DNA from 2 places in the Streptomyces sp. Qhu_M48 genome. Region 2 is predicted to be linked to the other one. Evidence: predicted binding sites of a transcription regulator. Region 2 holds the regulator's gene; the other holds the start of a gene.
The links. Region 2 encodes HrcA, which represses chaperone genes, less so after heat shock. Its sites were predicted from a motif close to TTNGCACTCNGNNNNNCNGAGTGCNAA; they were not measured.

Region 1 (15,110 bases), 6.3 Mb from region 2:
ACGGAGACCTGGACCGGTGTCCAGGCGGCCGTTCCGAACTCGGCGTTGATCTCCTCCGCGAGCGCGGCCACCGAGGCCGTGTAGGCGCGGTAGACCTCCAGGTCCTGCCGCGAGGGGTAGGCGGAGGCCAGGTGGACGACCCGGTCGCGCCACTCGGGGTGGACGGTGAGCAGCTCGCGGAAGGCGAGGAGGCCGCGCAGGATGTTCTTCGACAGTTCGGTGCGGTCGACCCGGACGATGGTCCTGCGGTCCCCGACCTCCTCCCGGAGCAGGGCGAGCCTCCGGTCCACCTCGGGCCGGTGCGCGAGGGCCCGCAGGTCCTCGCCGTCGACGCCCAGGGGGTGGACGGTGACGCGGGTGCCGTCGCGCCCGTCGCCCGCGCAGCCCAGGAAGGCGTCGGCCCAGGCCCGGGTGTGGAACCCCAGCTCGTCCGCGCCGAGCATGCCCCACAGCAGCTCCTCGCGGATGTCGTCGGGCAGCATCCGCAGGTACTCGGGGGACGCCCACGGAGTGTGCGTGAAGTGGGCGATCCGCAGGTCCGGGCGGAGTTCGCGCAGCTGACCGGGGACGAGGGCCAGGTGGTAGTCCTGCACCAGGACCGCCGCGCCCTGGTCCGCCTCGGCGGCCAGGGTGGCGGCGAACTCGTGGTTGTACGCCCGGTACGAGGTCCAGAGGCGGCGGAACTCCGCGTCGAAGACGGGCTCGCGCGGGATGTCGTACAGGTGGTGGTGGAGGAACCACAGCGCCGAGTTCGCGATGCCGTTGTACGCGTCGGCGTACACCTGCGGGTCGATGGGCAGCATGCGGACGCCCGGCTCCGCGATCCCGCGCCGGACGGCCTCCCGGTCGCCCTCGCCGAGGGCCGCGCACACCCACAGGCTGTCCTGCGAGGAGACGGCGCTCAGCCCGGAGACCAGGCCGCCGCCGCCCCTGCGGGCGTCGAGCGCACCGTCCTCGCCGAGCACGTACGAGACGGGGCCTCGATTGGATGCCACAAGAACAGAAGCCATGGGGCGAACCTAGCCCGTCCCGTAAACGCTCAAACGTACGTATACGAGACGGGTGGATCCGGCCACGGAGGGTGAGCCGGGACGCGGAGGTCAGTTCTCGCGCCGGCCGCGCATCGCCGCCCTCGCCACCAGGCCCGTCGCCGCGAGCGCGAGGCCGAGTGCGCCGAGCAGCCACAGCCGCTCGCCGTGTCCGCCCGCCCCCGCGAGCGAGCCTCCGCCTCCCGGGGAGCCGGCGTGGTGACTGGAGACTCCGGCGGGTGCCGGGGGCGCGTCCGCCGCCCGGCCCGCCGTGGTGACCGCGAGCGCGCCCACCGTCAGTGCGACGACCGCGAGCACCCTGCCCAAGTGATGGAGTCCGAAGCGCATGACATGTGAATGTACGTAGATCGGTCTATTTTCTGGCGTTACGCCACGCGGCGGCGCGCGTACTCCACGATTTCGGCCATCGGCGGCCGCTCCTCCGTGTCCACCGCGTACGTCCGCGGCTCGAAGCCCTTCTCGCCCCGCTCGAACTGGGTCAGCCGAGGCCGCACCAGATGGCCGCGCGAGAGCCGCAGCTGCGCCGTCCGGTAGATCGCCGCCGCCATCCGGCCGAGCGCCTGGCCGTCCTGGTGCCGGTGCTTGCGCACCCCCACGTCCACCTGCGCGAGCCCGTCGAGGCCCACCGTGTGCAGGGCGTCCACGAGCAGCCCCAGCTCCACTCCGTAACCGACCGGGAACGGCAGCCGTTCGAGCAGCGAGCGCCGCGCCGCGTACTCGCCGCCGAGCGGCTGCACGAAACCGGCCAGCTGCGGCCAGTGCAGATTCAGCAGCGGCCGTGCCACCAGCTCGGTCACCCGACCACCCTGACCAGGGGTGTCGCCGAAGGGGCGGTCGTACATCGCCTTCACGAGGTCGACCTCCGGGTCGGTGAGCAGCGGGCCCACGACCCCCGTCACGAAGTCCGCGGAGAAGTCCCGCAGATCCGCGTCCACGAAGCAGACGACGTCCCCGCTCGTCACCATCAGCGACCGCCACAGGACCTCGCCCTTGCCCGGCACGGCCGGTATCCGGGGGAGTATCGCGTCCCGCGCGACCACCCGCGCCCCGGCCGCCGCCGCCACCTCCGCCGTACGGTCGGTGGAGCCCGAGTCGATCACCACCAGTTCGTCGACGAGCGGCACCGCCTCCGACATCAGCTCGCGCCGGATCACGGTCACGATGTCCCCGACCGTCGCCTCCTCGTTCAGCGCGGGCAGGACGACGCTGACCCTCGTGTTCCGCTTGGCGGCGAGGATCCGCTCCAGCGGCCGGTCCGCCACGGACCAGGACCGCCGGTCCAGCCAGCGCTCCACCTCTTCCAGCACGTGATCTCCATCTCGCGGTTCGGACGGCCGGTCCAAGCGTCCGGGCCTTCGGTTACAGTCTTGAACAACGCGGATGCCCGATGCACGTCGGGGTGCCGCCCGCGTCGGAGCGCAGGAACGAAGTCCACCGCGCTTCACAATCGAATACCGCTCATCCAGAGGGGCAGAGGGAAACGGCCCGTTGAAGCCCCGGCAACCCTCCAGTCGGTTTGTCTCGTACTCCATCGAGGCCCCCGGCTAGGGAAGGTGCCAAATCCGTCTCATGGCGAAAAATTCGTCATGGGAAAGATGAGGAGAAAGGGCCTCGCCTCCATGGCTGTACAGACTGCCGCCTCTGCCACCACCGTCGACCTCGGTCCCGCTTCGGGGCTTTCCTGTCGCGAATGCGGTGAAGTGTTCGCCCTCGGCCCGATCTTCGCCTGCGAACTCTGTTTCGGACCTCTCGAAGTCGCGTACGACCTCCCCACCGGTGACCCCGAGGCGCTGCGCAAGCAGATCGAGGCCGGCCCCGCCAACATCTGGCGCTACGCCCCCCTGCTGCCCGTCCCGGCCGACGTCGCCGACAAGCCGAACCTGAACCCGGGCTGGACCAAGCTCGTCCAGGCCGACAACCTCGCCCGCGAGATCGGCGTCGCCCCCGGCAAGCTCTTCGTCAAGGACGACTCCGGCAACCCGACCCACTCCTTCAAGGACCGGGTCGTCGCCCAGGCCATCGAGGCCGCCCGCGCCTTCGGCTTCACCACGCTCTCCTGCTCCTCCACCGGCAACCTGGCCGGCGCCGTCGGCGCCGCCGCCGCCCGCGCCGGCTTCCGCTCCTGCGTGTTCATCCCGCACGACCTGGAGCAGGGCAAGGTCGTCATGGCCGGCGTCTACGGCGGTGACCTCGTCGCCATCGAGGGCAACTACGACGACGTCAACCGCTTCTGCTCCGAGCTCATCGGCGACCCGCTCGGCGAGGGCTGGGGCTTCGTCAACGTCAACCTCCGCCCGTACTACGGCGAGGGCTCCAAGACGCTGGCGTACGAGATCTGCGAGCAGCTCGGCTGGGTCATCCCCGACCAGCTCGTCATCCCGATCGCCTCCGGCTCCCAGCTCACCAAGATCGACAAGGGGCTCCAGGAGCTCATCAAGCTGGGCCTCGTCGAGGACAGGCCGTACAAGATCTTCGGCGCCCAGGCGGAGGGCTGCTCCCCGGTGTCGGTGGCCTTCAAGGCCGGGCACGACGTCGTACGGCCCCAGAAGCCGAACACGATCGCCAAGTCGCTCGCGATCGGCAACCCGGCCGACGGCCCGTACGTCCTCGACATCGCCCGCCGCACCGGCGGCGCCGTGGAGGACGTGAACGACGAGCAGGTCGTGGACGCGATCAAGCTCCTCGCGCAGACCGAGGGCATCTTCGCCGAGACCGCGGGCGGCGTGACCGTCGGCGTCACGAGGAAGCTGGTCGAGGCCGGGCTGATCGACCCGAACCTCACCACCGTCGTGCTCAACACCGGCGACGGGCTCAAGACCCTGGACGCGGTGGCCGACACCTCTCAGGCGACCGTCACCATCCGCCCGAGCCTGGACGCGTTCCGCGACGCCGGCCTGGCCGTCTGAGCCCGCCCGCACTTCCTGGCCCACTGAAAGGTTTCGAAGACATGGCCGTGAACGTCCGCATCCCCACCATCCTCCGCACCTACACGGGGGGACGGTCCGAGGTCGAGGCCGAGGGCGCGACCCTCGCCGAGGTCATCGCGGACCTGGAGAAGAACCACACGGGCATCGCCGCCCGCGTCCTGGACGACCAGGGCAAGCTGCGCCGTTTCGTCAACGTCTACGTGAACGACGACGACGTGCGCTTCGAGCAGGGTCTGGAGACGGCCACCCCGGCCGGCGCCGGCGTCTCGATCATCCCGGCCGTCGCCGGAGGCTGATCCCCGGGCGCGGTACCGGCCCGGTGCCGCGCCGCGTCCGCTGTCCCGTCTTTCTTGAATTGCCCCTTCCGCGCCAATAAGCGGAAGGGGCAATTCTGTATGGTTGAGCGCGGTAGAGTTGGGAAGTCCCCTCCGCTGCTCATGCCGGACGCATATGAGAATGCGTCCCTGCGCGACTAGAAGCAGCCAAAGTGTGTGCGCGTTGTGTACCTTCTGCACGCTTTGCCGGGCCCGACTTGCCCAGGAATTCAGGGGATTCTCCCCAATTCGCCTTTCCGTGGCGCCCAGAATTCTCGCGCGAATGACCTGTTGCAGAGGGCAGTTGGGCAGATACATTCAGCCGCGGTCGACGCGTTCCGGCGAGGGTCTGACCCGGGTCCGCGAAGTGCGGGTCCCGCGCAAGGGCCAGTAATAGGGGAGTTAGGCATGGCTCAGGGCACCGTCAAGTGGTTCAACGCGGAGAAGGGCTACGGCTTCATCGCGGTCGACGGTGGTGCGGATGTTTTCGTCCACTACAGCGCGATCCAGATGGATGGTTACCGCAGCCTCGAAGAGGGACAGCGAGTCGAGTTCGAGATCTCGCAGGGCCAGAAGGGTCCGCAGGCGGACATGGTCAAGCTCGCCGTCTGAGCGCGGCACGATCGGCCACCGACGCAACGCCGTCGAGGGGTCCACATCCCTGAGGGGATGTGGACCCCTCACGCGTTCCCCGCGCCCGAACCGGCTCTGACCGGCCACGACAGCCCCCGAGCCGCTCCCGGGCGCCCCCGCCGCCACCTCCCGAAACGTGAGAGTCGCTTGCACTCTCCTAGGGCGAGTGCTAATCATTGGCGTTAGCACTCGGAAGGTGAGAGTGCTACGAGGATCGGGCAGACGAGGCCGCCGGCCGGGTGGGGCAAGGAACCACACGGAACACGCGGAGGCCGTCCGTCGCGGGCGTCGGCGCGGTCCTGGAGCGTTATCCACCCCATGTCCGGGAGGACCACTTCACATGGCCAAGATCATCGCGTTCGACGAGGAGGCCCGGCGCGGTCTCGAGCGCGGCATGAACCAGCTCGCTGACGCCGTCAAGGTCACCCTCGGCCCCAAGGGTCGCAACGTCGTCCTCGAGAAGAAGTGGGGTGCCCCCACGATCACCAACGATGGTGTTTCCATCGCCAAGGAGATCGAGCTCGAGGACCCGTACGAGAAGATCGGCGCCGAGCTGGTCAAGGAAGTCGCCAAGAAGACGGACGACGTCGCCGGCGACGGTACGACCACCGCCACCGTTCTCGCCCAGGCGCTCGTCCGCGAGGGCCTGCGCAACGTGGCCGCCGGTGCCAACCCGATGGCCCTCAAGCGTGGTATCGAGAAGGCCGTCGAGGCCGTCTCGGGCGCCCTGCTCGAGCAGGCGAAGGATGTCGAGACCAAGGAGCAGATCGCTTCCACGGCCTCCATCTCCGCCGCCGACACCCAGATCGGCGAGCTCATCGCCGAGGCGATGGACAAGGTCGGCAAGGAAGGCGTCATCACCGTCGAGGAGTCCCAGACCTTCGGTCTGGAGCTTGAGCTCACCGAGGGCATGCGCTTCGACAAGGGCTACATCTCGGCGTACTTCGCCACCGACATGGAGCGTATGGAGGCGTCGCTCGACGACCCGTACCTCCTGATCGTCAACTCCAAGATCTCCTCCGTGAAGGACCTGCTCCCGCTCCTGGAGAAGGTCATGCAGTCGGGCAAGCCCCTGCTGATCATCGCCGAGGACGTCGAGGGCGAGGCCCTGTCGACCCTGGTCGTCAACAAGATCCGCGGCACCTTCAAGTCCGTCGCGGTCAAGGCCCCGGGCTTCGGCGACCGCCGCAAGGCGATGCTGAACGACATCGCCATCCTCACCGGCGGCACGGTCATCTCCGAGGAGGTCGGCCTGAAGCTGGAGAACGCGGGCCTCGACCTGCTGGGCCGCGCCCGCAAGGTCGTCATCACCAAGGACGAGACCACCATCGTCGACGGTGCCGGTGACAGCGAGCAGGTCGCCGGTCGCGTGAACCAGATCCGCGCCGAGATCGAGAACTCGGACAGCGACTACGACCGCGAGAAGCTGCAGGAGCGCCTGGCGAAGCTCGCCGGCGGTGTCGCGGTCATCAAGGCCGGTGCCGCGACCGAGGTCGAGCTCAAGGAGCGCAAGCACCGCATCGAGGACGCCGTTCGCAACGCGAAGGCGGCCGTCGAGGAGGGCATCGTCGCCGGCGGCGGCGTGGCCCTGCTCCAGGCTTCCTCGGTCTTCGAGAAGCTCGAGGCCGACCTCTCGGGCGACGAGGCCACGGGCGCGAACATCGTGAAGCTGGCCCTTGAGGCCCCGCTGAAGCAGATCGCGGTCAACGCCGGCCTCGAGGGCGGCGTCGTGGCGGAGAAGGTCCGCAACCTGCCCGTCGGCCACGGCCTCAACGCCGCGACCAACGAGTACGTCGACCTCATCGCCGAGGGCATCATCGACCCGGCGAAGGTCACGCGCTCCGCGCTGCAGAACGCCGCGTCGATCGCCGCGCTGTTCCTCACCACCGAGGCCGTCATCGCCGACAAGCCGGAGAAGGCGTCCGCGCCGGCCGGCGGCGGCATGCCGGGCGGTGACATGGACTTCTGATCCCCCGGGATCGGCGGTTCATCGCTGAAGGCGAAGAACGGAACGAGGGCGGCACCCCCTGTCAGGGGGGTGCCGCCCTCGGGCGTTTCCCGGCTTCCCGGCCTCCGGACTTCCCGGCCTCCGGACTTCCCGGCGTCCGGCTCTACGGGCGGACGGCCGGCTGTACGGAGCGGACGGCGGGCCCTACAGCCGGCGCGCGGTCAGCGCACGTCGACGTAGTCGGCCCACGGGACCGGCGCGTGGAAGTGCGTGGCGTCGCCGTAGTACCGCAGCCGCCAGGTGCCGTCGACGGTCGCCTTCGCCCTGAGCGAGACCTTTCCGCCGGCGGTCGAGCGGCCGGTGGCGACCTGACGCCAGGTCGTCGAGCCCTTCGCCTGGAACTGCAGGGCCACGGCCCCGTTCCCGTACGCCCGCCACGCCCCGCTCGTGTGGTGCTGGAGCGTGCCCGTCGCGGTGACGTACGCGCCCTTGCGGACCGGCTCGGGTCCGGCGTTCATGCCGGTGATCCGGGCCTCGGTGCGGACGAGACGGAAGACGCCGCTCACCGCCTCGGTGAGGATGTCGGACTGCGGGTGCCGCAGCCGGTAGTAGCCGCCGCGGCTGGTGGCGGTGACGGTCGTGGTGGGGTAGTAGTCGTTCGCCTTCGTGGAGCCGATCTTCCGCCAGCCGGTCCGGCCGTCGGCCGAGACCTCCAGGTAGAGCGCCTGGGCGTCGAAGGAGGCCTTGATGTCGTACGTGGCGCGGAGGGTGCTGGTCACGCTCACCCTGCCCTCGTTCGACAGGAGGCGTGAGCCGAGGATGATCCTCGCCTCCTGCGGGTTCGCGAGCGGGCCGCCCACGTCATCGCTGAAGCGCTGGTACGGGTCGACCGGGACGGCCGACCAGCCGCCGGACGGACCCGGGAGGGCGGGGATCCTCGCCGTGAAGCGTCCGTCGGCGTCCGTCGTGACGACCTTGGCGTAGGCGGAGTCGTAGAACTGGAGCGCGCCCGGGCCGACCTTGACCTGCTGGCCCGCGAGGGGCGCGCCGCCGTTCTGCGGGTCGGTCATCCGGCCGGTGACGACGGCGTGCTGGCCGGGGAGGACACGGGCCCGGTCGACGCTCGCCTTCACGGTCACGACGTGCGGGCGGTAGGTGTAGAGGCTGTGGTCGTAGGAGACGCTGCCGTGCACCTCGTCGCTGTCCTCGGCGAAGGCGACCTTGAACGTGTCGCCCGGCCTGACGTCCCCGTACGCCTCGCCGGTGTAGGCGCCCGTCTCCGTGGTGACGGGGGACTGCACCGGGCTTTCCCGCGGGGTGGTCCGCCGGATGTCGACGCCGCGGCCGGCGATCGGCACGATGTCGCCGGAGCCGGGCTGGACTCCGGTCAGGGTGCCGCTGGGGACGGCGTTGCGGTCGTCCCAGCCGGGGGCGGAGAGGCCGAACTCCAGCTGCGGCATGAGCGTGAAGTCGAGGACGCCGGCGTCGGTGCGGGTGTGGCGGTTCCCGCGCGAGTCGGTGGCCGTGACGTCGACGGCGTACCGGCCCAGTGCGGGCACCGTGCCGCCGTCCTCGGTCAGCTTCAGCGGGTCGTGGTTCGTTCCGAAGCGCCCCCTGTTCCAGGTGAACTCGGGGACGGAGGGGATCTCCGCGACGACGGTGTCGCCCTTCCGGAGCGTCGCGGAGACCTGGGTGACCGTGACGCCGGGGGCGTCGGTCCAGGCGCTCACCTGGAAGGCGCCGCGCTGGTAGGCGTCGGTGGAGACGGGGCCGATGCCGATCGGGGACGGGGTGTCCGCCGCCGCGGGGGCCGCGGTGGCGCCGAGGAGGAGGCCCGCCGTGAGGGCCGTGGTGAGGGCGGTGGTGACGGTCGCCGCGAGGCCCGTCGTGAGGCCCGTGGTGACGGTCGCCGTGAGGCCCGTCGTGAGCGGGGCGGAGGGCCGTCGGAGGCCGGCCCGTCGGAGGTCAGCGCGCATCGATGTACTTCACCTTCGTCTCGCTGTAGAAGTAGCCGTTCGCGGACTGCTTCACCAGCGCCCAGGAGCCGTCGCCGTAGTTGGTGGCCTTGAAGCTGAACGTGCCGTTGCCCCCGGTGGTGACGTTCTTGGTCACCCAGTACCACTGGGAGTCGCCCTTGGGCTTGAACACGAGGGTGACCTTGGCGCCCTTGAGGGGCTTCCAGACGCCGCCGGTCTGCTGCTGGAGCGTGCCGGAGACGGTCATCTTGGAGTTCTTGTACGGCCGGGCCGGGGTGAGGGAGAACGCCGAGAACCGGGTCGGGACGCGGCCGAGGCGGACGCCGCCGGTGGACCTGTTGACGATGTGGTCCGACTCGTAGTGGTGCAGCCGGTAGAGGGCGTTGACGTGGGCCCGGGCGGAGACGTCGAAGGGGCAGTAGCCGGAGGTGCCGCCGCTCGCCCTGGAGTTGGCCAGGTTCCGCCAGGTCCGGCCGTTGTCGAGGGAGGACTGGAGGTAGACGGGCTGGTCCGAGCAGTAGCCCCGGGTCGTCATCCGGCCGCTGCCCCGGACCGTGCCGTACTCGTCGAGGGAGATGCGCCAGTCGGTGTACGAGAACGGCTGGGGGACGGCGATGGCGCCCTGGTCGTAGGCGTGGGACTGGTAGTACACCGACGGTGCCAGGGAGGTGTACACCTGCGTGCCGTACGTGGCGCGCGCCGGGTACGAGAAGCTGCCGTCGGCCGCCGAGGTGCCCTTGCCCATGAGTACCTGGGACGCCGGGGACACCACGGGAGGCTGGGAGGACGTGGTGATGAGCGGCGCGGCCGCGTACGGCTTCCAGCCGTCCGGGGTCAGGCGCTCGACGCGGCCGGAGACGGTGACGTTCGTGCCCACCTGGACGCGCCACTTGCCGAGGGTCGCCGAGATCCGGTACGCGGTCTTCTCGACGCCGACCTCGGGGAGGGGCGTGGCGTGGTTGGCCACGGTGTCGGCGGCGGACGCGGCGACGGTGGCGGTGCCGCCCCTGATCTCGGCGTTCGGTGTGAACGGCAGGGAGAAGGTGCCGTCCGCGCCGGTGGTGGCCGTGCCCGTCAGCTCCTGCCAGTTCTCCGCCACCGTGTTGATCTTGACCTTGACGGTGGTTCCCGCGCGGGCCGGCGTCACGGCGCCGGTGGCCGGGTCCCAGGTGGTGGCCGTACCGGAGAGGACGACCTTCCGGTCGGTGAGGCTGGTGGTCTTCCGGTCGAAGGAGACCCGGGAGACGCCGGTGTGCAGCTTGTGGACGTAGGAGCCGCCGGTCCAGCGCTTGACGGTGGAGCCGGACTGCCGGTACTCGACGAGGACCGGGTAGGCGCCGAACGGGGTGTCCTCGGGAAGCCGGAGCGCCTCGTCGGTGACGTGACCTGAGGGCAGGCCGGTGCCCGAGTCGCCGGACTGCCAGGTCAGGGAGTCGGTCGAGGCGAGCACGGCGGCGCCGGGGGCGGTGGAGGCCAGCACGCTGACCTTGACCCACAGCGGGTCGCCGGCGACCTGGACGCCGAGCCTGGCGTCGTCGGTGGTGAACGTGGCGGAGACGTCGGCCGCGTGGACGGCCGGGGCGTGGATGACGGCGGGCACGGTGACGGCCGCCGAGAGGACGAATACGGCTGCGGCACGCACGAGGGCGTGCGGAAGCCTGCGCGAAGAGCGCGGCAAAGGGGACCCCCCACAGGTCTGAAGTCGGCGGCTGCGCCATGGTCGAGGCGGCCGCGTGGGCAGCACTGTAGCGGTCAGGTGTTGAACACGTTCACTCGGTTTACGAAAGTGCCGGAAGTGCCGGAAGTGCCCCGGGGGAATGGTGGGGCGATGCTGGAAGGGGCCCTTCGTGAAGGGAACGGACCATGGTGACCCTCCTGACGACACCGGCCGACCGCGAACTGGTCGTCACCCGCACCTTCGACGCCCCGCCGGCCCGCGTCTGGCGGGCGTGGACGGAGCCCGAGCACGTACGGGAGTGGTACGGGGTCTCCGCGCTGACCACGACGGTCGTCGAGATCGACCTGCGGGTCGGCGGCGCCTGGCGCTGGGGCCAGACCGCCCCCGACGGCCAGGAGATCGTCTTCTCCGGCACGTACGAGGAGGTCGTGCCGGTCGAGCGGCTCGACTACACGGAGGTCTTCGAGCAGATGGCGGACTCCGGCGCCGTCCGCGTCACCCTCACCTTCGACGCGACCCCGGACGGCGGCACGGCCCTGACCAGCACGTCCTACTGGCTCTCGAACGAGGCCCGCGACCAGGCGCTCGCGGCGGGCATGGAAGCGGGGGTCCGGGAACAGTACGACCGTCTCGCGGAGCACCTGACGTCGATGTGAGGGGCCCTCTGCTATTCCCGGCGGAAGAGGGCCGTCCAGAGGAAGGGTTCGCCGAAGGCGGGGGAGTCGGTGGCCTCGTCGCGCATGCGGCGGAGTTCGACCTCCGTCAGGCCGGCGAAGATCGCCCTGAGGGAGGTGTCGGTGTACGCGAGTCCGCCGTCCAGCCGACCCTGCCGGTAGAAGTCCGCGTCCGGGCGCTCGGAGCCCATGCCGCCCTCCCCGGCGGCGAACGCGGTGAGGGAGAGGTGCCCGCCGGGGGCGAGGACGCGGTCCAGGAGCGCGAGGTAGCTGACGCGGCGGTGCGGCGGCAGGTGGTGGAAGCAGCCGGAGTCGTGGACGAGGTCGTACGGCCCGTCGAGGGCGGTGTCGGCCGCGAACGCGTCACCGCGGACGAACCGGATTCCGGCCGCCCCGGCTTCCCGGGCCCGCTCCTCGGCCCAGCGGATCGCGGTGGGGGAGAGGTCGACGGCGTCCACCCGGTAGCCGAGCGACGCGAGGTGGAGGGCGTTCCGGCCGGGCCCGCACCCGAGGTCGAGGACCCGCCCGCCCGCCGGGAGCAGTCCCCGCTCGACGTACGACACCAGGTTCTCGTCGGGCTTGGCGACGAAGAACGGCACGGGCTTGTCCCGGTCGGCGTAGAAGCCGTCCCACCAGTCCGCCCCGCCGTCCGTCCAGCGGTCGGCGTCGGGCGCGAAGAGCCCGTCGAGCAGGGTCAGTACGTCGTCGACGGTGCGGATGCTCCGGTCGGTCCCACCCATGTGCGTCTCCCTTTCGAGGCCTTCGAGGCCTTCGAGTCCACCCGAGACCCTCTGGGTCCCTCCGAGTCCCTTCAGGTTAGGGGGAGTTGAGGTAAAAGACCAGGTCAGGGGTGGTGTGGGGAGGGGGTGTGGGGTGCGGGGAGGGCCTCCTGCGGTCGCCCCGGAGCCGGGGGTGCCGGGTGGGGCGGGGGTCGCCCGGAGGGGGCCCGCAGGGGCGGGAAGAGGGCTTCGCGGCCACCGCCGAGGGCACTTCCTCGGCGGGTTTCCGGCGGTCGGCCCCGACCCGCTGACGAGGGGGAGGAAAGGCGCCGATCTGGCAGTTGACCCGCGGGTGCGGACCGGCCGAAAGGCCCCGCGTTTCAACCGGTCGCGCCTCTCCGGACCGGCCCCGGCGGCGCGGGCCCGTGTCCCGTTCCACTATGCGGCCGCCGCGCGGTGCGCTCCGTCCAGGAGGGCGAGTTCCTCGGGGGTCAGCCGGAGGGCGCCGGCGGCGACGTTGGCGACGAGGTGGGCCGGGTCCCCGGTGCCGGGGATGGCGAGGAGGTGGGGGCCCTGGTGGAGGGTCCAGGCGGTCCGGATCTCGGCGGGGCTCACACCGTGGGCCTCGGCGACGGCCAGCACCTCGGGGTTCTCGGGGACGGTCGCTCCGCCCTGCCGGCCGGCGGCGGCGATCGCGTAGAACGGCACGAAGGCGATGCCCTGCTCGCCGCAGTGCCGCACGAAGTCCTCGTACTCGGGGCGGACCCCGATGCCGTACATGTTCTGCACGCAGACGACGGGGGCGATGGTCCGCGCCTCGGCGAGCTGCTCGGGAGTGATGTTGGAGACGCCGAGATGCCGGATGAGCCCGGCCTCGCGGAGCTCGGCGAGGGCGCCGAAGCGTTCGGCGATCGAATCGGTGCCGAGGACGCGGAGGTTGACGACGTCGAGGTGGTCGCGGCCGAGCTGGCGCAGGTTCTCCTCGACCTGACCGCGCAGGGCCTGCGGGGTGCGGGCGTGCTCGCTCCACGCGCCGGTCACGTCACGCGCCGGGCCGACCTTGGTGGCGATGACGAGGTCGTCGGGGTAGGGCCCGCCGAGCGCGCTGCGGATCAGCTCGTTGGCGGAGCGGAGCGGGGAGAAGTAGAAGGCGGCGGTGTCGATGTGGTTCACGCCCAGCTCGACGGCCTTGCGCAGCACGGCGATCGCCTCGCCACGATCACGCGACACGGCCCCTTCGACAAGTGCCTCCCCCCGCTGAGGCAGCCGCATGGCCCCGAATCCGACCCGGTTGACGGGCAGATCGCCGAGCAACCAGGTGCCGGATGCGGAGGCGTCGGGGGTGGGGGTGGTGGATGCGGCGACAGGGGTGGGGGTGGTGGTCATGCGGGGGATGATCCCTCAGGGGCGGGAGTACTGCCAGTGGATGGCCCGCCCCATGGCGGCGCCGTCTCTCGTGAACACGATTCACCGGGTCCGGCCCCCGCACGGCTCGCTCAGACCTTCACCGGGTCCGGCTCCGGCTGCGTCGTCCCCGGCGGCGTCGGCGGCGTCGGTCCGCCGGTCGCGGCCGTCACCTCCGCCGGTTCCGTCTCGGTGTCGACGTCGAACTCCTCCAGGAGTTCCTTGCTGAAGCCCCAGAAGTACGTCGCCGTGAACCCGGCCAGGTAGCCGACGATCAGGCCGCCCGCGTAGATCGCGATGGTCACGCCGAGGCCCTTGCCGCCGTCGAGGAGCGGGAAGAGCGCCCAGCCCGACGGGCCGATCGCGGTCGAGCCCACGGTGTCGCCCAGCATGCTGAACAGACCGACGAAGCCGCCGCCGAACGCGCCGCCGACGCAGGCCGTGACGAACGGGCGGCCCAGCGGGAGCGAGACGCCGTAGATCAGGGGCTCGCCGACGCCCAGGAAGCCGGCCGGGAGGGCGGACCTGATGGTGCGGCGGATGGAGCCGTTGCGGGGGAGCTTCAGGTAGACGGCCATGGCCGCGCCGACCTGGCCCGCGCCCGCCATCGCGAGGATGGGCAGGAGGACCGTGTAGCCCTGCTGCTCGATGAGCGTGGTGTGGATCGGGATGAGTGCCTGGTGCAGGCCCAGCATCACCAGCGGCAGGAAGAGGCCGCCGAGGAGGAAGCCGGCTCCGGCGCCCGCGTGCGCGAGGAGCCAGTCGGCGAACTCGCCGATCGCGGTGGAGATCTCACCGGCCACGAACATCAGGCCGAAGATGGTGACGAGGCCCGAGATCAGGACGGTCAGGGTCGGGGTGACCAGGACGTCCAGGGCCTCAGGCACCCAGCGGCGGCACCACTTCTCCACGTACACCGCGAGGACGGCCGCGCCGAGCGCGCCGAGCACGCCGCCCTGGCCGGGGGAGAGCGTCTGGCCGAAGGCGTCGATCTTGGCGACGCCGGGGAAGACGATGATCGCCGCGACCGCGCCGCCGAGGATCGCCGTACCGCCGAACTCCTTCGCCGTGTTGTAGCCGACGAAGACCGCGATGAGCGCCATGAAGCCGCTCGCCATCGCCGCGAGGGCGGGGGTGACGGAGGGCAGCCACCCGAGGTTGATCAGCAGGCCGTTGAGGCCGGCGATGATGCCGCAGCCGATGAGGGCGGGGATCAGCGGGACGAAGATGTTCGCGATCCGGCGGAGGAAGAGCTTGAACGGGGTGGCGTTCCTCGCCTTCCTCGCCGCCTTGAGCGCCTCGCCCTGGGCGGCGAGTTCGTCGGCGCCGTGGGCCGTGGAGGGGGCGGGCTTCGGGGCCGCCGCCACCAGGGCCTCCAGCTCCGGGGTCACCCGGGCGACCGTGCCCGGGCCGAGGACGATCTGGTACGTGTCGTCCTCCACCACGCCCATCACGGAGGGCAGGGCCTTGAGGGCCTGGTCCTGGACGAGCGAGCGGTCCCGCAGGCCCAGCCGGAGCCGGGTCATGCAGTGGGCCACGGAGCTGATGTTCTCGGCGCCGCCGACGAGGGGGAGGATCGCGGCGGCGATGGCGCGGTTCTTGTCGTCTGTGCTCATGGTGCGGTGGTGCCTTGCTGTGAGGGGAGGGGGCTCAGCCGGTCTTCGCGTGCAGCGCCGCACGCAGGTGACCCTGGGAGTCGGTCAGCCGCTCGGCGGCCGTCGGGGCGTCGATGTCGGCGAGGATCATGAGGATCGCGTTCTTCACCTCACCGTCGGCGGCGGCGAGGGC
Region 2 (15,110 bases):
GCGGCGGGCGGTCTCGAAGATGTCGTGGATGTTCTTCTCGGAGGCCCCGATCCACATGTCGAGGACGTCGGAGAGCGAGACGGTGAGGAAGTTCGCGCCGAGCTCGCCCGCGACGGCCCGGGCGATGAACGTCTTGCCGCAGCCGGGCGGGCCGTAGAGGAGCAGGCCGCCCCTGAGCGACTTGCCGTAGAGCCTGCGCAGTTCGGGGTTGCGCATGGGGGCGAGGAAGGCGGCCTCCAGGCGGTCCTTGACCTCGTCCATGCCGCCGACGTCGGCGAGGCGTACGGAGCCGGGGGCGTCGACGTCCCAGGCGGCGGCGTCCCCGGCGGTGCCCTCGCCGTCGGCCGCCTGCGGGCCCTCCAGGAAACGGGGTCCGACGACGTCCTGGACCTGCTGCTCGGCTGCGGCCCAGTCGAAGGCGGGTCCGTCGCCCGCGGCGGCCGGGGGCGAGGACGGGGGCTGGTCGGGGGCGCTCTCCGCCGGGGCGGGGGCGCTCTCCCCAGGAGTGGGGGCGGGGGCCTGAGCGGGGCTCGACGTCGCGGCCGGAGCCGCGGGCGGAGTGGGCGGAGTCGCGGGCGGAGTGGGCGGCAGCCCCATCGCCCGCATCATCAGCGCACGCGCGTCCGCGTCCCCCGGCGCGTGCTGGAGGGCGACGGCCGCCTCGGCGACGGCCTCGTCGTTCCGTCCCTCGGAGAGGAGGAGTTCGGCGAAGTGGAGACGCAGGGGTACGTCGCCGGGGGCGGCGGCCACGGCGGCGCGCAGACTGCGGATCAGAGGGGACTCGTCGGCCATGCCGCCACCCTATGGATGCGCCGGGGGCCGCTGTCCACCGGGTTCGGTACGCGGCCGGGCGTAGGGTGCGCCGCATGAGACGGACACGCGCGCCGCGCAGACTGACGGTGGACGACGCGGTGTGGCTGTGGAACGTCGGCCACACCCACCCGGAGTGCCGGACGTACCTCACCCTGCGCCCGGCCGGGACCCGCCACACCGGTCTCCGGCTCGTCTTCCGGAGCGGCCCGGGCCGCATCACGGGCGGGTACACGATGGGCACCGGCGAGGTGGCCGCCACGGGCGGCGGCCGGCTCAACCTGAACGAGCCCGGCGTGGTCCGCCGCTTCCTCGACGAGGCCTCGGCCCGCGGCCTCTTCCCGACCGCGCACGGCATACGCGAGACGGACGGCTGGCCGCTCTTCGACGTCCTGACGGGGGCGGAGGGGGCGGAGGACCAGGGAGGGCCGGAGAAGCGGAAGGGGTAGGACGGCGCCTAGCTCCAGCGCCCCGTACGCCCCAGGACCAGCGCCGTCGCCGCCGTGCCCGCCGTGGACGTGCGCAGCACGCTGCGGCCGAGCCGGTACGGCTTCGCCCCGGCCGCCTCGAACGCGGCGAGCTCCTCCGGGGAGACCCCGCCCTCGGGGCCGACGACCAGCACGACCGAGCCCTTCTCGGGGAGTCCGGCGGTGGCCAGCGCCCCGCTCGGGTGGTCACGGTCCTCGTGCAGGACGGCCGCGAAATCGGCCCCCGCGAGAAGGGCCGCGACCTGCTTGGTCGTCATCGGGTCCGCGACCTCGGGGAACCGGGAGCGGCGCGACTGCTTGCCGGCCTCGCGCGCGGTGGAGCGCCACTTGGCGAGCGCCTTGAGGCCCCGGTCGCCCTTCCACTGCGTGATGCAGCGGGAGGCGGCCCACGGCACGATCCCGTCGACGCCGGTCTCCGTCATCGTCTCGACGGCGAGTTCGCCCCGGTCGCCCTTGGGCAGCGCCTGGACGACGGTGATCCGGGGCTCCTCCTCGGGATCCTCGTGGACCGCGTCGACCCGCACGGTCAGCTGGTCCTTGCCCTCGGCGGCGAGCACCACGCACGCGGCCCAGCGGCCCCGGCCGTCGGCGAGGACGAGCTCCTCGCCCTCACGCAGCCGCTTCACGGAGACGGCGTGCCGGCCCTCGGAGCCGTCCAGGAGGAAGCTTCCGGCGCCGGGGACGGCGTCGACGACGAAGACGGGTGCGGTCATGAGGCGCTCCTGGGGGCCAGCTCGGAGAGGGCGGTGTCGAGTTCGGTGGCCAGCACCTCGACCAGCTGCCCGGCGGGGAGCTCACGGGCGAGCCGGTGGCCCTGCCCGGCCCACAGGGCCATGCCCTGGGCGTCGTTCGCGGTGGCGGCGGCCTTGCGGAGCGGGGCGGTGAGGTGGTGGATCTCGGGGTACGCGGCGGGGGCGTACGGCCCGTGCTCACGCATGAAGCGGTTGACGAGACCGCGCGCCGGACGTCCGGAGAAGGCCCGGGTGAAGGCGGTCCGGGTGAACAGCGGGTCCGTCAGGGCCCGCTTGTGCAGCGGGTGGGCGCCCGACTCGGGGCAGCGGAGGAAGGCGGTGCCCAGCTGGGCGGCATCGGCCCCGGCGGCGAGGACGGCGGCGATCTGGGCGCCGCGCATGATCCCGCCGGTGGCGACGATCGGCAGGGCGACGCTCTCGCGGACCTGGGTGAGGAGGGCGAGCAGCCCGGTGCCGGGGGCGCCGTCGTCGGCCGGGTCGTCGCGGTGGGTGCCCTGGTGTCCACCGGCCTCGACGCCCTGGACGCAGACGGCGTCGGCGCCGGCCTGCTGGGCGGCGAGGGCCTCTTCGGCGGAGGTGACGGTCACGATCGTGAACGTACCGACGCGGGCGAAGGAGGCGAGGGCCTCCGGCGTGGGGCAGCCGAAGGTGAAGGAGACGACGCGGACCGGGTCCTCCAGGAGGAGGGCCAGCTTGGCGTCGTAGGCGTCGTCGCGACTGTCGTCGGCCTCGCCGAGCGGCACGTCGTACCAGGTGGCCTCGCCGGCCAGCTGGTGGCGGTAGACCTCGACGGCGGCGGGGTCGGCGGGGCGTCCGGTCTGCGGCATGAAGAGGTTGACACCGAAGGGGCGGGAGGTGAGCCCGCGCACCTGCTTGATCTCCTGGTAGAGGCCTCCGGCCGTCTTGTACCCGCCGGCCAGGAAGCCGAGCGCCCCGGCCTCGCAGACGGCTCCGACCAGCTCGGGGCAGGAGGCGCCACCCGCCATGGGGGCCTGCACGATCGGAAACCGAGAGAGATCGTTCAGCGCGGTGGTGGACATATGGGCATCGTGTCATGCCCCTGCTTCGGGGCCGAATCCGTACGTCAGGTCACGAGCCCACACGGAAGGGGCGGCACCCGCCTGCGCGAGTGCCGCCCCTCTCCGAACCGTTCTAACCGGGCCTACCGCCCGTTGAACGCGTCCTTCAACCGCGAGAACAACCCCTGCTGCCCCGGCTGACCGTGTCCACCCGGGGGACGACCCCCGGACCCCCAGCAGGGCGCCTACCGCCCGTTGAACGCGTCCTTCAACCGCGAGAACAACCCCTGCTGCCCCGGCTGGAACTGGCCGGTGGGCCGCTCCTCGCCGCGCAGCTTGGCCAGTTCGCGCAGCAGTCGTTCCTGCTCGGCGTCGAGCTTGCCCGGGGTCTGCACCTCGACGTGCACGATCAGGTCGCCCCGGCCGTTGCCCCGCAGGTGGGTGATGCCACGGCCGTGCAGCGGGATCGACTGGCCGGACTGGGTGCCCGGACGGACGTCGATCTCCTCCAGGCCGTCGAGGGTCTGCAGCTGCACCTTGGTGCCGAGCGCGGCCGCCGTCATCGGGAGGGTGACCGTGCAGTGCAGGTCGTCGCCGCGCCGCTGGAAGGTGTCGTGCGGCGTCTCGTGGATCTCGACGTACAGGTCGCCGGCGGGGCCGCCGCCGGGGCCGACCTCGCCCTCGCCCGCGAGCTGGATCCGGGTGCCGTTGTCGACACCGGCCGGGATCTTGACGGTGAGGGTGCGGCGGGACCGGACCCGGCCGTCGCCCGCGCACTCGGGGCACGGGGTCGGGACGACGGTGCCGAAGCCCTGGCACTGCGGGCAGGGCCGCGAGGTCATGACCTGGCCGAGGAAGGACCGGGTGACCTGCGAGACCTCGCCACGGCCACGGCACATGTCACAGGTCTGCGCGGAGGTGCCGGGTGCGGCGCCCTCGCCCGAGCAGGTCGTACAGACGACCGCCGTGTCGACCTGGATGTCCTTGGTGGTGCCGAAGGCGGCCTCGTTGAGGTCGATCTCCAGACGGATCATGGCGTCCTGGCCGCGGCGGGTCCGCGAGCGCGGTCCGCGCTGCGAGGCCGTGCCGAAGAAGGCGTCCATGATGTCGGAGAAGTTGCCGAAACCACCGGCCCCGAACCCGCCCGCGCCGCCTCCGCCGGAGGCCGAGAGGGGGTCGCCGCCCAGGTCGTAGACCTGCTTCTTCTGCGGGTCCGAGAGGACCTCGTAGGCGGCGTTGATCTCCTTGAAGCGCTCCTGCGTCTTCGGATCGGGATTGACGTCCGGGTGCAGCTCGCGCGCGAGCCTCCGGAACGCCTTCTTGATCTCGTCCTGGGACGCGTCGCGGCGCACGCCGAGTACGGCGTAGTAGTCCGTGGCCACTTACGACTCCGCCAGGATCTGTCCGACGTAACGTGCCACTGCGCGTACCGCTCCCATCGTTCCGGGGTAGTCCATGCGGGTCGGTCCGACCACGCCGAGTTTGGCGACTGCCTCGCCGCCCGAACCGTAGCCGACCGAGACGACGGACGTGGAGCTCAGCCCCTCGTGGGCGTTCTCGTGCCCGATGCGTACGGTCATGCCCGATTCCTTGGCCTCGCCCAGCAGCTTGAGGAGCACGACCTGCTCCTCGAGAGCCTCCAGGACGGGCCTGATCATCAGGGGAAAGTCGGGGCCGAAGCGGGTGAGATTGGAGGTGCCGCCGATCATCAGCCGCTCCTCGTGCTCCTCGACCAGGGTTTCGAGGAGGGTCGCGAGCACGGTCGAGACCGTGGCGCGGTCCTCGACCTCCTCGAAGGACTCGGGGAGGTCCTGCACCAGCTGCGGCACGTCGGCGAACCGGCGGCCGACGACCCGGCTGTTGAGCCGGGCCCGCAGATCGGCGAGCGAGGTCTCGCCGAAGGGCACGGGGCAGTCGATGACACGCTGCTCGACCCGACCGGTGTCCGTGATGAGGACGAGCATCAGGCGGGCGGGCGCCAGCGAGAGCAGTTCCACGTGCCGGACGGTCGAGCGGGTCAGCGAGGGGTACTGGACGACGGCGACCTGGCGGGTCAGCTGGGCGAGCAGGCGGACCGTGCGGCCGACGACGTCGTCCAGGTCCACCGCGCCGTCGAGGAAGTTGTGGATGGCCCGGCGCTCGGGCGTCGACAGCGGCTTGACGCCGGCGAGCCGGTCGACGAAGAGCCGGTAGCCCTTGTCGGTCGGGATGCGGCCGGCGCTGGTGTGGGGCTGGGCGATGAAGCCCTCCTCCTCCAGCACGGCCATGTCGTTGCGCACGGTGGCGGGCGAGACGCCGAGCTTGTGGCGCTCGGTGAGCGCCTTGGAGCCGACGGGCTCCTCCGTCCCGACGTAGTCCTGGACGATGGCGCGCAGGACCTCGAGTCTGCGTTCGCTGAGCATCGTGCGCACCTCCAGCTGTCGTCGTCGTTCCGGTTGCTCCGCTTTTGGCACTCACCCTCTTCGAGTGCCAGCGCCCCTCGGCCAGTGTACGGCGGCGGGCGTCGCTCCTGGCAAGGCGGCGGTGCCCCCATCGGTTAGCGTCGCGGCATGGACGTGGATTGGGAAGCGTACGGGTGGGAGCGGCTCGCGGACGGGGTGGGCCGGCGGCGGCTGCCGGGATGGGACGCCACGGTGGGACTGGTACTGGGGGAACGGGGCGTGCTGCTGTACGACACGGGCTCCTCGCTCGCGGAGGGCGCCGAGCTGCGGACCCGGATCGCGGGACTCACGGGCGGCCGGAGAGTGACGCACATCGCACTGAGCCATCCGCATTTCGACCATGTGCTCGGCACGGCGGCGTTCGCGGGCGCGGAGGTCTTCGGCGCGGTGGGATCGGACGAGCTGCTCGGCCGGGAGCGGGAACGGGAGGCGCTGCGCGGGGACGCCGTGCGGCACGGTCTGGACGCGACGGCGGCGGCGGAGGCGGTGGACGTCCTGGTGTCCCCGCGCCACGTGGTCTCCGGCGAGTGGACGCTCGACCTGGGCGACCGGCAGGTCCTCCTGGCGAACGTCGGACCCGCCCACACGGGTCACGATCTGGTGGTCCTCGTCCCCGGTTCGCGCGAGGTCGTCTTCTGCGGCGACCTGGTCGAGGAGTCGGGCGAGCCGCAGGCGGGCCCGGACGCGATCCCCGCCCGCTGGCCGGACGCGCTGGACCGGCTGCTGCGGCTCGGCGGCGAGGACGCGGTGTACGTACCGGGGCACGGGGCGGTGGTGGACGCCGCTTTCGTACGACTCCAGCGGGAGGAACTGGCACGCCGCTTCCAGGTGGCCTAACGTCACCGGGATGCGCAGCTACAACCCGGATCTGACACCCCCTTGGAAGAAGTCGGCGCCCGTTCCCGAGGTGCCGGCCGACCGTGACCTCGTCGTCGAGGAGGTCACGACGGGCTTCTGCGGGGCGGTGATCCGCTGCGAGGCGGGCATGGTGACCCTGGAGGACCGCTTCGGCAAGCACCGGGTGTTCCCGCTGGACCCGCGCGGCTTCCTCCTGGAGGGCCGCGTGGTGACCCTGGTCCGCCCGTCCGCCGCTCCCGCCGCCCCGACCCGCACGGCCTCGGGCTCGGTCGCGGTGCCGGGGGCACGCGCGCGCGTGGCGCGGGCGGGCCGGATCTACGTCGAGGGCCGTCACGACGCGGAGCTCGTGGAGCGGGTCTGGGGCGACGACCTGCGCATCGAGGGCGTGGTCGTGGAGTACCTGGAGGGTGTGGACGACCTGCCGGCGATCGTCGCGGAGTTCGCCCCGGCGCCGGACGCCCGCCTCGGCGTCCTGGTGGACCACCTGGTCCCGGGCTCGAAGGAGTCGAAAATCGCGGCCCGGGTGACCTCCCCGGACGTCCTGGTCGTGGGCCACCCGTACATCGACGTCTGGGAGGCGGTGAAGCCGTCCTCGCTCGGCATCCCGGCCTGGCCGACGGTCCCGCGCGGCCAGGACTGGAAGACGGGCGTGTGCCGGGCCCTGGGCTGGCCGGAGAACACGGGCGCGGCCTGGCAGCACATCCTGTCGAGGGTGACGAGCTACCGGGATTTGGAACCGGAGCTGCTGGGCCGGGTGGAAGAGCTGATCGACTTCGTCACAGCCCCGTAGCCCCCGCCCCGGCGGGCTTTCGACCGCTTTGTGGCCCCACGCACCCCGTTGTGGGCAATCGTTCCGCTGGGGCGGAACGGGTGGGCTCAACGGACGGCGCCCTGGGTGGCGCCTCGCCCGCTGTTACCCAACCACCGGCGCGGCGCACTACAAGGGCCCCGCACCACCAGCGGCCGTCCTAGTCCACCAGATCCCGCACCACCGCATCGGCGAGCAGCCGCCCCCGCAGCGTCAGCACGGCCCGCCCGGCCGCGTAGGGCTCGGCGTCGAGCAGCCCGTCGGCGAGCGCCTTGCGGGAGGCCGCGAGCCCCGCCGGCTTGAGCAGCGACAGCTCCACGCCCTCCAGAAGCCGCAGTTCGAGGAGGATCCGCTCGACCCGCCGGTCCTCCTCGGAGAGCAGCTCACGGCCGGCCCCGGGCGACTTCCCTCCGGCGAGGGCGGCCGCGTACGTCCCGGGGTGCTTCACGTTCCACCAGCGCACGCCGCCGACGTGGCTGTGGGCTCCGGGGCCCGCGCCCCACCAGTCCGCGCCCCGCCAGTACAGCTCGTTGTGGAGGCAGCGGCCGGCCTCCGAGGTGGCCCAGTTGGACACCTCGTACCACTCGAACCCGGCCCCGGAGAGGACGTCCTCGGCGATCAGGTAGCGGTCGGCGTGCACGTCGTCGTCGGTCATCGGGACCTCGCCGCGCCGGATGCGGCGGGCCAGCTGCGTCCCCTCCTCGACGATCAGCGCGTAGGCGCTGACGTGGTCGGGTCCGGCGCCGATGGCCGCGTCGAGCGAGGCCCGCCAGTCGTCGTCGGTCTCGCCCGGCGTGCCGTAGATGAGGTCGAGGTTGACGTGGTCGAAACCGGCCGCCCGCGCCTCCGCGACGCAGGCCTCGGGCCGGCCGGGCGTGTGCGTCCGGTCGAGGATCTTCAGGACGTGCTGCTTGGCGCTCTGCATGCCGAAGGAGATCCGGTTGAAGCCGCCCTCCCGCAGCTCGGCGAGGTACGCGGGGTTCACGGACTCCGGGTTCGCCTCGGTCGTCACCTCGGCGTCGTCCGCGAGCCCGAACTCGTCGCGTACGGCCCCCAGCATCCGTACGAGGTCCCCGGCGGCGAGCAGCGTCGGCGTGCCCCCGCCGACGAACACGGTCCGCACCGGTCGGGGGTCGTCGCCGAGGACCTTCCGGGCGAGCCGGATCTCCTCGGCGACCTGCTCGGCGTAGTTGTCCCGGGAGGCGAGCACGCCGCCGGTGCCGCGCAGCTCGCTCGCGGTGTAGGTGTTGAAGTCGCAGTAGCCGCAGCGGGTCGCGCAGTACGGCACGTGCAGGTAGAACCCGAGGGGCCGCTCCCCCGCCCCTTCCAGGGCGTGCGGGGGCAGCGCCCCGTCGTCGGGAACGGTCTCACCATCGGGCAGTACGGAAGGCATGAGCCCCATTGTCCCGTACTGCCCGAGGTGGATGCCCTCCCTGTGGACAACCGGCCGGCCGGTTGTCCACAGGCCGTGCGCCGGGGGTCAGGACTCCCTGGATCCGGCGTACATCTCGTCGATGAGGCCCTTGTACTCGCGCTCCACGACCGGCCGCTTCAGCTTCAGCGACGGGGTCAGCTCGCCGTGCTCGATGTCGAGGTCGCGCGGGAGCAGGCGGAACTTCTTGATCGTCTGCCAGCGCTGGAGGCCCTCGTTGAGGCGGTCGACGTAGCCCTGGACCATCTTCACGGTCTGCGGGGCGGCGACGACCTCGGCGTACGGCTTGCCCGCGAGGTCGTGGTCGGCGGCCCAGCCGAGGAGGGAGGGCTCGTCGAGGGCGATCAGCGCGGTGCAGAAGTTCCGGTCGGCGCCGTGGACGAGGATGTTCGAGACGAACGGGCAGACGGCCTTGAACTGGCCCTCGACCTCGGCCGGCGCGATGTACTTGCCGCCGGACGTCTTGATCAGGTCCTTCTTCCGGTCGGTGATCCGGAGGTAGCCGTCGGCGGACAGCTCGCCGATGTCACCCGTGTGGAACCAGCCGTCGGACTCCAGGACCTCGGCCGTCTTCTCCGGCAGGCCGTGGTAGCCCTCCATGATGCCGGGGCCGCGCAGCAGGATCTCGCCGTCGTCGGCGATCCGGACCTCGGTGCCGGGGAGCGGCTTGCCGACGGTGCCGGTGCGGTAGGCCTCGCCCGGGTTGACGAAGGAGGCGGCGGAGGACTCCGTGAGGCCGTAGCCCTCCAGGATGTGGATGCCCGCGCCGGAGAAGAAGTAGCCGATGTCAGGGGCGAGCGCGGCGGAGCCGGAGATGCAGGCGCGCAGGTTGCCGCCGAAGGCGTCCCGGATCTTGGCGTAGACGAGGGCGTCGGCGACCTTGTGCTTGGCCGTGAGGCCGAAGGGCGCGGAGGCGGTCCCGGTGCGGCGGAAGTTGTCCTGGCTGGCCTTGGCGTAGTCGCGGGAGACGCCGGCCGCCCACTGGAAGATCTTGTACTTGGCTCCGCCGGCGGCCCGGGCCTTGGCGGCGACGCCGTTGTAGACCTTCTCGAAGATGCGGGGAACCGCCGCCATGTAGGTCGGCTGGACCACCGGAAGGTTCTCGATGATCTTGTCGACGCGGCCGTCGACGGCGGTGACGTGGCCGACCTCGATCTGGCCGGAGGTGAGGACCTTGCCGAAGACGTGCGCGAGCGGCAGCCACAGGTACTGGACGTCGTCCTGGGTGACGAGGCCGGTGGCGGCGATGGCCTTGGCCATGTAGGACCAGTTGTCGTGCGGGAGGCGGACGCCCTTGGGGCGGCCGGTGGTGCCCGAGGTGTAGATGATCGTGGCGAGCTGCGTGGAGGTGATCGCCGCGACCCGCTCCTTGACGGCCTCGGGGTGCTTCTCCAGGTAGGCCTTGCCGCGCGCCTCCAGGTCGGCGAGGGAGAGGACCCACTCGCCGTCGCTCTCCACCCCGGTGGCGTCGATGACGATCACATGGTGGAGGTTCGGCAGGTCGGCGCGGCGCTCGACGGCCTTGGCGAGCTGGGCGGCGTCCTCGGCGATGAGGACCCGGGACTCGGAGTCGGAGAGGATGAACGCCGACTCCTCGGCGTTCGTCTGCGGGTAGACCGTGGTGGTCGCGGCGGCCGCGCACATCACGCCGAGGTCGGCGAGGATCCACTCCACCCGGGTGGAGGAGGCGAGGGCGACCCGCTGCTCGGGCCGCACCCCCAGGTCGACGAGGCCCGCGGCGATCGCGAAGACCCGCTCGGCGGCCTGGCCCCAGCTGAGCGACTTCCAGTCGTCCGGGCCGGTACCGGAGGCGGCGGGCACCGGGTAGCGGTAGGCCTCCGCGTCCGGGGTCCGCTCGACGCGCTCAAGGAAGAGGGTCGCCACGGAGGGCGGCCGGTTCTCGATCTGGGTCTGTGTGTCGCTCACGACGTCCTCCGGGCGGCGGCGGTGCCTTCTGGTGGTTCGTAACTAACTGGCGAGTAACCTTCGAGTTCGGGATCAGAGTAAAGGCCCGACGACCGGCGCGTAAGAGTCTGCAGGCCGCCGCTTCATAACGAACGGGCCCACGCGCACCCTGCACGTGGACCCGTTCATCGACCGTCTCTTCCGGCTACTTCTTCTTGCCGGAGGACTCGTCGCTCGACAGCACGGCGATGAAGGCCTCCTGGGGCACCTCCACCGAGCCGACCATCTTCATGCGCTTCTTGCCCTCCTTCTGCTTCTCCAGCAGCTTCCGCTTACGGGAGATGTCACCGCCGTAGCACTTGGCGAGGACGTCCTTGCGGATGGCGCGGATGGTCTCGCGGGCGATGACCCGGGAGCCGATCGCGGCCTGGATCGGCACCTCGAAGGCCTGCCGCGGGATGAGCTCGCGCAGCTTGGCGACGAGCCGCACACCGTAGGCGTACGCGGCGTCCTTGTGGGTGACGGCGGAGAACGCGTCGACCTTGTCGCCGTGCAGCAGGATGTCGACCTTGACCAGGCTGGAGGCCTGCTCGCCGGTGGGCTCGTAGTCGAGGGAGGCGTAACCGCGCGTCTTGGACTTCAGCTGGTCGAAGAAGTCGAAGACGATCTCGGCGAGGGGCAGGGTGTAGCGGATCTCGACCCGGTCCTCGGAGAGGTAGTCCATGCCGATCAGCGTGCCCCGACGGGTCTGGCACAGCTCCATGATCGCGCCGATGAACTCACTGGGGGCGAGGATCGTGGCGCGTACGACGGGCTCGTACACGTCGTTGATCTTGCCCTCGGGGAACTCGCTCGGGTTGGTGACCGTGTGCTCGCTGCCGTCCTCCATGACCACGCGGTAGACCACGTTGGGGGCGGTGGCGATCAGGTCGAGCCCGAACTCGCGCTCCAGGCGCTCACGGATGACGTCGAGGTGGAGCAGCCCCAGGAAGCCGACGCGGAAGCCGAAGCCGAGCGCCGCGGAGGTCTCCGGCTCGTAGACGAGCGCGGCGTCGTTGAGCTGGAGCTTGTCGAGGGCCTCGCGGAGGTCCGGGTACTCCGAGCCGTCCAGCGGGTAGAGACCCGAGAACACCATCGGCTTCGGGTCCTTGTAACCGCCGAGGGCCTCGGTGGCGCCCTTGTTCAGGGAGGTGATCGTGTCACCGACCTTGGACTGACGGACGTCCTTCACACCGGTGATGAGGTAGCCGACCTCGCCGACGCCGAGACCGTCGGACGGCGTCATCTCGGGCGAGGAGACGCCGATCTCCAGGAGCTCGTGGGTGGCGCCGGTCGACATCATCCTGATGCGCTCGCGCTTGTTGAGCTGCCCGTCGATCACTCGCACGTACGTGACCACACCCCGGTACGAGTCGTACACGGAGTCGAAGATCATCGCGCGGGCGGGGGCGTCGGCGACACCGACCGGGGCGGGAACGTCCCGGACGACCCGGTCGAGCAGCGCACCGACACCGACACCGGTCTTCGCGGAGACCTTGAGGACGTCCTCCGGCTGGCAGCCGATGAGGTTGGCCAGCTCCTCGGAGAACTTCTCCGGCTGGGCGGCCGGCAGGTCGATCTTGTTCAGCACCGGGACGATGGTGAGGTCGTTCTCCATCGCCAGGTACAGGTTGGCCAGGGTCTGCGCCTCGATGCCCTGGGCCGCGTCGACCAGCAGGACCGTGCCCTCACAGGCCGCGAGCGAACGCGAGACCTCGTACGTGAAGTCGACGTGCCCAGGGGTGTCGATCATGTTCAGGATGTGCGTGTCGCCCTGGGCCGGCCCCTCGGTCGGCGCCCAGGGCAGCCGGACCGCCTGAGACTTGATCGTGATGCCGCGCTCCCGCTCGATGTCCATGCGGTCGAGATACTGGGCACGCATCTGCCGCTGGTCGACCACACCGGTCAGCTGGAGCATCCGGTCGGCGAGCGTGGACTTGCCGTGGTCGATGTGCGCGATGATGCAGAAGTTGCGGATCAGAGCCGGGTCGGTACGGCTCGGCTCGGGCACGTTGGTAGGAGTCGCGGGCACGCAGGGTCTCGTCTCGGGGCGATGTCGGATCGATACGTAGGCTCCATGGTCCCATGCCCGTCGCCCGGCGCCCGGTTTGGGCGGGCCCGAGGGCGGCTGATACTGTGGACAGCTGTGTCTCGTATGCCCTCTCAGCTGCGAGACGCATCCAGAAGGAACATCGAACCTGTAAAGGCTCTTTCGTGGCGAACATCAAGTCCCAGATCAAGCGGAACAAGACGAACGAGAAGGCGCGCCTGCGCAACAAGGCCGTCAAGTCCTCGCTCAAGACCGCGATCCGCAAGGCCCGTGAGGCCGTCGCCGCCGGCGACGTCGAGAAGGCCACTGTTGCCACTCGTGCCGCCTCGCGTCAGCTCGACAAGGCTGTCTCGAAGGGTGTCATCCACAAGAACGCCGCCGCCAACAAGAAGTCGGCGCTGGCGATCAAGGCTGCCTCCCTCCAGGGCTGAGCTCTGATGTAACAGGCCGCACGGGACCCAGCGGGCCCTCTCTCCCGCTCCCGCCCGGCCACCCAGGACTCGCACGCGGACGCGTTCGCCACGCGGGTGCGAGCCCACCCAGATCACGCCGAAGGCCCCGCCCCCTCCTTCCCCAGGAGCGGCCGGGGCCTTCGGCGTGTCCGGAGCTGGACGGGGCTGGACGGGGCTGGACAGGGCTGCCCGCCGAAGGGGATGTGCCGGGGGGATGAGGGCTCCGGAGGGCCGGGGGAATGAGGGCTCCGGGGGCCGGGGGATGGGATCCCGGGGGTCTGGGGGCGGAGCTCCCAGGGGGGCCGGGGGGCACAGCCCCCAAGGGGGCCGGGGGGGCGCAGCCCCCAAGGGGGCCGGGGGGGCGCAGCCCCCAAGGGGCCGCCCTTAACCCCGACCCCCACCAGCCCCCGGCAGGGTTTCGGGAAGGGGCGGGGTGGGGGAATGTCCGCACCAGCCACCACCCACCCCGCACGGACCGTCCACTCCGGCGGCCCGGCAGGTCAGCGGGCAGGGGCAGCAAGCCAAACCGTCGGGCCAGCCCCACGGGGCAGCAAGCCAATACCGTCGGCCCCACAGGGCGGACGGCGCAGGCCGGCCCCCTACCCCCGTCGCATCCTCGCCGCCCGCGCCACCGCGACCACTGCCTTCTCCAGGGCGTACTCCGGGTCGTCCCCGCCGCCCTTCACCCCCGCGTCCGCCTCCGCGATCGCCCGCAGCGCCACCGACACCCCGTCCGGGGTCCAGCCCCGCATCTGCTGCCGTACGCGGTCGATCTTCCAGGGCGGCATGCCCAGCTCCCGCGCCAGGTCGGCGGGTCGCCCGCCGCGCGCCGACGACAGCTTGCCGATCGCCCGTACGCCCTGCGCGAGCGCACTGGTGACGAGCACCGGCGCGACCCCGGTCGAGAGGGACCAGCGGAGCGCCTCCAGGGCCTCCGCCGCCCGCCCCTCGACCGCGCGGTCCGCGATGTTGAAGGAGGAGGCCTCGGCGCGGCCGGTGTAGTACCGCCCGACGACGGCCTCGTCGATCGTCCCGTCGACGTCGGACGTGAGCTGCGCGACCGCGGAGGCGAGCTCCCGCAGGTCGCTGCCGATCGAGTCCACGAGCGCCTGGCAGGCCTCGGGCGTGGCCGCCCGCCCCAGCGTCCGGAACTCCTGCCGGACGAACGTCAGCCGTTCCGCCGGCTTCGTCGTCTTCGGACAGGCCACCTCCCGCGCCCCCGCCTTGCGCGCGGCGTCGAGCAGGCCCTTGCCCTTGGCGCCGCCCGCGTGGAGCAGGACGAGCGAGATGTCCTCGATGGGGTCGTCGAGGTAGGCCTTGACGTCCTTGACCGTGTCGGCGGACAGGTCATGGGCGTTCCGCACGACCAGCACCTTGCGCTCGGCGAAGAGCGAGGGGCTGGTGAGCTCCGCCAGCGAGCCGGGCTGGAGCTGGTCGGACATGAGATCGCGCACGTCCGTGTCGGCGTCGGCGGCCCGGGCGGCCGCCACCACCTCCTGGACGACGCGGTCGAGGAGCAGGTCCTCCTGCCCCACGGCGAGCGTCACGGGGCCGAGGAGGTCGTCGGGGGAAGTCTTTCTGGTGGCCATCGCGATCCAGCATCCCACGGGCCACCGACAGTCGGGCCACCGACGGCGATGCCCGAGAATGGCGGGGTGAGTGAACGACACGTACTGGTACTCCCCGACCGCGACGCCGCCGAGGAGGTCGCCGGGGAGCTTCCCGACCGTTTCGGCGTCGCCGAGGAACCGCAGCTCGTCCGGGACTCCCTGGCCGGTGAGGACGACGCCGAGGACGCGCAGTGGCTGGTGGTCGTCGAGGACCCGGACGGCAGGCTCGACCCGGCGGCGCTGGACGACCTGGCCGCCGAGTACGAGGGCTGGCTGGAGGCCCCTTAGCGCTCCCCGGCGCGGTGCCTCAGCCCCGCGCCGCCGCGTGGGGAGACCCGGCCGCTTCGCGCCGCTCCGCCGAAGACAGGCCTCGACCTCGGACGTCGAAGCGGCGCCCACGGGGGCGGCTTCTGCCGCCAGGTCAACACCGCGTTCGCCGTACTGCT

Region 1: a site for HrcA is predicted at 5,070-5,096, ahead of groL (chaperonin GroEL). Genes of this name have one in related genera too.

The regions. Positions count from the first base shown of each region.
Region 1 covers NZ_CP195432.1:7,453,536-7,468,645, reverse strand. The annotation lists gene ACRRSS_RS33535 (alpha,alpha-trehalose-phosphate synthase (UDP-forming)) at 1-1,010, opposite strand, end outside; gene ACRRSS_RS33530 (hypothetical protein) at 1,101-1,376, opposite strand; gene ACRRSS_RS33525 (glucosyl-3-phosphoglycerate synthase) at 1,415-2,356, opposite strand; SAM riboswitch class I at 2,505-2,651, shown strand; gene thrC (threonine synthase) at 2,645-3,955, shown strand; gene ACRRSS_RS33515 (MoaD/ThiS family protein) at 3,997-4,272, shown strand; gene ACRRSS_RS33510 (cold-shock protein) at 4,699-4,902, shown strand; gene groL (chaperonin GroEL) at 5,264-6,892, shown strand; gene ACRRSS_RS33500 (hypothetical protein) at 7,093-8,847, opposite strand; gene ACRRSS_RS33495 (hypothetical protein) at 8,837-10,489, opposite strand; gene ACRRSS_RS33490 (SRPBCC domain-containing protein) at 10,711-11,181, shown strand; gene ACRRSS_RS33485 (class I SAM-dependent methyltransferase) at 11,193-11,939, opposite strand; gene ACRRSS_RS33480 (aldo/keto reductase) at 12,357-13,304, opposite strand; gene ACRRSS_RS33475 (PTS transporter subunit EIIC) at 13,415-14,938, opposite strand; gene murQ (N-acetylmuramic acid 6-phosphate etherase) at 14,973-15,110, opposite strand, start outside.
Region 2 covers NZ_CP195432.1:1,174,936-1,190,045, reverse strand. The annotation lists gene ACRRSS_RS05610 (AAA family ATPase) at 1-792, opposite strand, end outside; gene ACRRSS_RS05605 (hypothetical protein) at 867-1,259, shown strand; gene ACRRSS_RS05600 (16S rRNA (uracil(1498)-N(3))-methyltransferase) at 1,268-2,011, opposite strand; gene ACRRSS_RS05595 (nitronate monooxygenase) at 2,008-3,090, opposite strand; gene dnaJ (molecular chaperone DnaJ) at 3,315-4,451, opposite strand; gene hrcA (heat-inducible transcriptional repressor HrcA) at 4,452-5,471, opposite strand; gene ACRRSS_RS05580 (MBL fold metallo-hydrolase) at 5,619-6,347, shown strand; gene ACRRSS_RS05575 (DUF3097 domain-containing protein) at 6,358-7,158, shown strand; gene hemW (radical SAM family heme chaperone HemW) at 7,337-8,569, opposite strand; gene ACRRSS_RS05565 (AMP-dependent synthetase/ligase) at 8,657-10,534, opposite strand; gene lepA (translation elongation factor 4) at 10,719-12,584, opposite strand; gene rpsT (30S ribosomal protein S20) at 12,767-13,033, shown strand; gene holA (DNA polymerase III subunit delta) at 13,654-14,643, opposite strand; gene ACRRSS_RS05545 (hypothetical protein) at 14,692-14,952, shown strand.